2 regions of the Paenibacillus sp. AN1007 genome follow, and region 1 is predicted to be linked to the other one. Evidence: riboswitches for the same ligand, from Rfam matches in the RefSeq annotation. Region 1 holds a riboswitch; the other holds the start of a gene.
What was found. A riboswitch is a leader RNA that binds a small molecule or an ion and turns the genes downstream of it on or off. The one in region 1 is predicted to bind S-adenosylmethionine.
Positions count from the first base shown of each region.

Region 2: it holds a riboswitch for S-adenosylmethionine, as region 1 does, so the genes downstream of both, mmuP (S-methylmethionine permease) here and metA (homoserine O-succinyltransferase) in region 1, are expected to answer to the same signal.

Region 1 is NZ_CP159992.1:3,881,456-3,884,633, reverse strand. Features, by position in the region: gene ABXS70_RS17195 (HRDC domain-containing protein) at 1-115, shown strand, start outside; gene corA (magnesium/cobalt transporter CorA) at 235-1,170, opposite strand; SAM riboswitch class I at 1,637-1,761, shown strand; gene metA (homoserine O-succinyltransferase) at 1,887-2,804, shown strand; gene ABXS70_RS17180 (aminotransferase class I/II-fold pyridoxal phosphate-dependent enzyme) at 2,829-3,178, shown strand, end outside.
Region 2 is NZ_CP159992.1:140,660-143,837, forward strand. Features, by position in the region: gene ABXS70_RS00605 (spore germination protein) at 1-478, shown strand, start outside; gene ABXS70_RS00610 (Ger(x)C family spore germination protein) at 475-1,677, shown strand; SAM riboswitch class I at 1,764-1,865, shown strand; gene mmuP (S-methylmethionine permease) at 1,957-3,178, shown strand, end outside.

The DNA.
Region 1 (3,178 bases):
AGTGTATGGAGGAGAGCGTCCGGAAGGAGGGAGCCTGGAACAGGTCTATGAGCGATTACGTATGATTCGCATTCGTTTCCGCCGACACGCCGAAACCGAACGCAATGCAGGTTAGTTGGAAAGCGTTCAGAAATACACAAAAGCCGTAAAGACCAAAAAGACGAAGTCGTTCCGGGAAGGAGCGCTTCGTCTTCAACATGTATTTTGTGTCATAAGACGGATACTGCGGTCATTTCAGATCCAGTCTTTTTTGCGGAAAATAAAGAACATCGTCAGGCCGAGCGTAATCATCAGGCCAATCACCGCATAATAACCGTATTTCCAGTGCAGCTCCGGCATGTTATCAAAGTTCATTCCGTATATTCCGGTAATAACGGTCAGCGGCATGAACACGGTCGTGATGGCTGTAAACACCCGCATGATCTCGTTCGCCCGGTTCGCAATACTGGATTGATAAGCTTCTCGCAAGTTGCCCATCAGATCGCGGTAGGTTTCGAACGTTTCTGATATTTTTACGGCGTTCTCATAGATGTCACTGAAGTATTTCTGCAGCTGGTCATCAATGAGACGCAGATCTTTTTTGTTTAATGTATTGATAACCTCTTTTTGAGGTCCCAGTACCTTCTTCAGCCATAAAATCTCGCTTCGCAGCCCGATAATTTCATTCAAATGTGACTTTTTGGTATGCATTAGAATGTCTTCCTCAAGCTTTTCAATGCGAGCTTCAATTCGGTCACCAACAGTAAAGTAATTATCTACGATCAAGTCAACCAGCAGATAGAGCAGACGGTCGGGACTGCTGATCTCCTGTTCCCACAGGATCGGCTTCAATGTACGCAGTTCACTGACCTTCTGTTTGGTTACACTGATGATGAAATGTCTGCCGAGAAAGAGATTTACTGCCCGCAGGAATATTTCTTCATCATCAAAACGAATGCTGTTAATAACAATAAAATAATGATTTTCATAAATTTCGATCTTTGGGCGCTGCTCCTCATCACTCAAGCAGTCTTCCACAGCCAGATCATGCATGGAGAACAGAGGCTGCAGTACAGCCAGATCGTCCACATCCGCATCAATCCAGTAGAATCCTTCCGCTGGCGGAGTCAGCGCTTGCTGAATATCGTCCACCGGGATAAATACACCATTGTTAACCAACCGGATTTTCATGTTATCTACTCCTTCTGCACCCGCCGTCTTGGCGGATATCATCATTAATATGGGCGCAAAAGAACAGATCAGCCGGTCGGCAGCGAAGCCTGATGTATAGGTCTCCGCTTGCTTGCGTTCATCAATCTATAATCAAACGGAAAGAAACGTCCCGCTGCCGACATGCTGATGTCAATTCTCTATGCAGTTGTTCGGAATTCGACTGCCAGTTGGGCCTCGGGTCGCCATCCATTTAATATGTCACCTCTCACATAAGGGCTTATAAACACTTGTCTAGTATACCGCTGGTCCAGAGTGCTTTCAAGCGCAAAAATGTGTCTATTTCGCGCCCTGAGGCAGTGTATGACAAGGGACGATAAACGGTTACAATTTCAGGCTCGAAACCAAGCAACTGCATCTTGACGTGAGGACAGTAATGTTTTAAAGTAAAAGTTAATAAATTTGAATTAAAATTGAATACAGCGAAATCTTATCAAGAGTAGGTGGAGGGACCAGCCCGATGAAACCCGGCAACCGGCGATATACTGCACGGTGCTAATTCTTGCAGCGACCAAGCACTCCCGTAGTGCTGTTGTAACTGAGAGATGAGAGAGGCGCATATCTATTTACATATGACCTTTCTCGGAATCCGAGAAAGGTCTTTGTTATATGCCCAACTTCTCAGCAGTGATTTTCGCGGCCAATGTAATCTATGAACAAGGAGGAGTCAACTCACCATGCCAATTAAAATTCCGGACACACTACCAGCCAAAGAAGTGCTTGAAGGGGAGAATATATTCGTCATGGACGAATCATCTGCATACAAGCAGGATATTCGACCGCTCCGCATTGCGATTCTGAACCTGATGCCTACCAAAGAGACAACCGAAACGCAATTGCTCCGTTTGGTGGGTAACACTCCAATTCAGGTTGACGTGGTATTGGTACATCCCAAATCCCACACTTCCAAGAACACGTCCCAGGAATATCTCGATCTGTTCTACAAAACATTTGACGAGATTCGGCACCGTCGTTTTGACGGGATGATTATTACCGGTGCGCCAGTAGAGCAGTTGGATTTTGAAGATGTGAATTATTGGGAAGAAATTCAGGAGATTTTTGAATGGACCAAAACGAACGTGACCTCGACTATGCATATATGTTGGGCCTCACAAGCAGGTTTATACCACCATTTTGATGTACCCAAAGTTCCCTTGGCTGAAAAGTGTTTTGGCGTATTTCCACACACGATCAGCAAACCCCATGTTCCGCTGCTGCGTGGATTTGATGAAGTGTTTAACGTTCCCCACTCTCGTCACACGGAGGTAAGAAGAGAGGATATCGAGAAGAACGATAAGCTCGACATTTTAGCTGAATCGGAAGAAGCAGGCGTATTCCTGGTTGCGACCAAAGACGGCAAGCAAATTTTTGCTACAGGACATGCCGAGTATGACCCGTTCTCATTGAAATGGGAGTATGACCGTGATGCTGCCAAAGGAATGGATATCGCACTGCCGAAGTATTATTACCCTAATGATGATCCTAGCCGGATTCCTCCGGCAACATGGCGTGCGCATGCTAACTTATTATTCTCTAACTGGCTCAATTACTATGTGTATCAAGAAACACCTTACGATATTGGACCGCAAATCTAATCGAGATTACAGGAGGATGCAGTAATGGAAGATAACAAGTTGAAAATTGAAAGCCGTTTAGCACAAATCGGGTCCATCAATGAACCGGTCACCGGGGCCGTGAACTTTCCGATCTATCAATCCACTGCGTTCCGTCACCCAAAATTGGGACAAAGCACGGGATTTGATTACATCCGTACAACAAATCCGACGCGCAAAGTGCTTGAGGAAGCCGCTGCTGCTCTGGAGTCCGGTGATGCAGGTTTTGCCTGCAGCTCGGGTATGGCCGCGCTGCAAACAATCTTTGCGATGTTTAGCCAAGGGGACCACCTGATTGTTTCCCTGGATCTGTATGGTGGTACATATCGCCTGTTGGAACGAATTTTGTCCCGGTT
Region 2 (3,178 bases), 2.9 Mb from region 1:
CATGCAGAACCCGAAAAAAAGCAATAAGGCGATGACATGGGGGCTGGGGATATCTACAGCGATCTATCTAATCACGGTAGTTATGGTCGTCGGCAGTCTGTCCCTCGACGGGATTAAAACGAGAACTTGGCCGACACTGGATTTGGTTCGTAGTTTCGAGATTCAAGGGTTGATTTTTGAACGCTTTGAGTCGTTACTGCTGGTTATATGGATTTTGCAGATTTTCTCTACCTTTGCCATCACGCACTACTGTGCTTCGGTGGGAATTCGTGATCTGTTCAAAGCTAAAAAGATGCGCACCATTATGTACGTACTTCTGCCGTTCATCTATTTGGCAGCCATGATACCTAAAAATGTATATGAAACCTTTGCACTTGGTGACATGCTGGGCAATGTGTCTGTCGTGTTGTTTGCTATTATGCCCCTGGTACTGCTGCTGCTGAGCATTATTCGCAAAAAAGGAGGTAAACAAGCATGATCTCACTCCGTATGTGGCTGCGTATCATCTCGGCATTATTAATTCTCAGTCTGATCTCGGGATGCTGGAGCAGCCGGGAGATTGAAGAGTTGAGTCTGTATGTCGGTCTCGGAATTGATGTTGGAGAGGAAACCGAATTTGAAAAGATTATATCCGCTCAGGGAGGACGCTATCCCAAAGAAGACAATGTCACGGCAACCGTTCAGATTGCTCCAGGGAAATCCAGCGGTCAGCAGAGTGAACAGGGAGGTTCACCTTCAGCGGGGAAATCCTCTTACTCCAACGAACGACTTACGGGGGACTCCATGCTTCAGATTTTTCGTCAATTTTCCCTGCGTAGAGATCGTCCGCTTATTGGACATCATCTGAAAGTGATCGTCATCTCCAAGGATATCGCTAAAAAATTCGGGTTGAAACAGCTGCTTGATTTTGTGCTCCGGGATAACGATATTCGCCCAAACTGTCTTGTGCTGATCAGTCATCAACGAGCATTGGATGTACTCACATCGAGAGATCCTTCCCGGATTCCAGCCTTCTATCTCACGGGAATTATGAACAACTCCTATATATCCAATAAAATATTGGAGCCTGTTTCCCTTGCCAAACTGGATGCACAGATGCAGTCCGGGTCCAGCTTCCTGCTGCAAAATGTACTCAATGCAGAGGGAGAGGATAAGTTTTCCGGGGGCAGCATATTTGCAGCTAAAACAACGAAATTTGTGGGAGAGCTCAGCCAAACCGATCTTGAGGCTTTGTCATGGATTATTCCCGATCAACACGGAGGTCTCATAAAGACATACAGTAAAGAAGGCTTCACGATTCTTTATGAGATTAAGAAAAAAAAGATAAAAATCATTCCAAAGGTGGTCGGAGGCGACATATCGTTCCACGTCAAGGCAGAGTCCGAAGGCTGGTTAATGGAGGACTGGCGTGCTCCTGAAAAAGAAGAGAAGGGAGCTTATTTGAAGGAACTGGAAAAGGATTTTGCCAAGATCGTGGACCAACAGATTGACCAGATGCTTTACAAACTCCAGCATACCTATAAGGCTGACGTTGCCGGTTTTCGGGACAGCATCCGCATCCATTACCCCAAAACATGGAAGAAGGTTAAAGACAACTGGGATGAGGTGTTTGCGACAGTGCCCATTACGTATGAGATCAAAACGAGTGTGGTGAACCCGGGATCTTCTACAGAATAATTTGATGCATGTATGACTGTACGGAGATGCTGGTATTTAAATGTTGACACATCAGGCGTCAATCGATATAGTTATACAAAATCATTTTCTTATCCAGAGAGGTGGAGGGACTGGCCCTTAGAAACCTCAGCAGCAGATCTGAAGGATACTGTGCTAATTCCAGCGGGTGAAAGCCTGATAGATAGGAGCGTTTGTTTTTATTTGTCAGCAGCGGCGCACTCTTCGGAAAGAGTGGGTCTTTTTTGTTTGTTCTGGATGAAGAAGCAGGGAGCAGGTCATATGGAGAACAGCAGCGATAAAGGTCAATTTCAGCGAAAAATGAAAACAAGGCATGTGGTCATGCTCTCCCTTGGCGGCGTCATCGGAACTGGGCTGTTCCTCAGCTCGGGGTATACCATTCAACAGGCCGGACCCCTTGGAACGATTCTGTCTTATCTGATTGGCGCATTGGTGGTCTATCTGGTGATGCTCTGCCTTGGCGAACTGTCAGTTCATATGCCCGAGACAGGAGCATTCCACAGTTATGCAGCCAAATATATCGGACCAGCTACAGGGTATACTGTGGCATGGCTTTACTGGCTCACCTGGACCGTGGCGCTGGGTTCGGAATTCACAGCCGCCGGGCTGCTTATGCAGCGCTGGTTTCCGTCCGTGAACGTCTGGATCTGGAGTGCACTGTTTGCCTTGATGATATTCCTGTTTAATGCGTTCACGGTCAAACTTTTTGCAGAATCGGAATTCTGGTTCTCCCTGGTAAAGGTGATGACGATTATCATCTTTATTATTCTTGGCGGGGCCGCCATGTTTGGTATCATTCCCATGGCGGATGCTGCACCGGCTCCGTTCTTCTCTAACATTACCGCATCAGGGTGGTTTCCCCATGGCGCGACTGCAATTCTGATGACGATGCTGGCTGTCAATTTTGCCTTCTCGGGTACGGAACTGATTGGAATCGCCGCAGGTGAGACGGAAAATCCGGAAAAAACGATTCCGAAAGCCATCCATACCACGTTGTGGCGCCTGATCATTTTCTTTATCGGGACCATTGTCATACTGTCTGCATTACTGCCGATGTCGGATGCGAGTGTGCTGGAAAGTCCATTTGTGGCTGTCATGGAGCGGGTTGGTGTCCCGTATGCGGCGGACATTATGAATTTTGTCATTTTAACAGCAATTCTGTCAGCGGCCAACTCGGGACTGTATGCTTCCTCACGGATGCTCTGGTCACTGGCAGATAAAAAGACGATTTCTCCATGGTTTGCCCGCCTGACGAAAAGCGGAGTACCGTTCAATGCGCTTGTGCTCAGCATGGCTGGCGGCGCCTTGGCTTTACTGTCCAGCATCATTGCACCCGGGACGGTCTATATTACACTTGTCTCCATCTCGGGTCTTGCGGTAGTGGCGGTGTGGATGAGCATCAGCGCATCCCAGTACATGTTCCGCAGACAGTACCTTCGGGAAGGGCATGACGTGAAAAATCTCGTTTACCGCACGCCGCTGT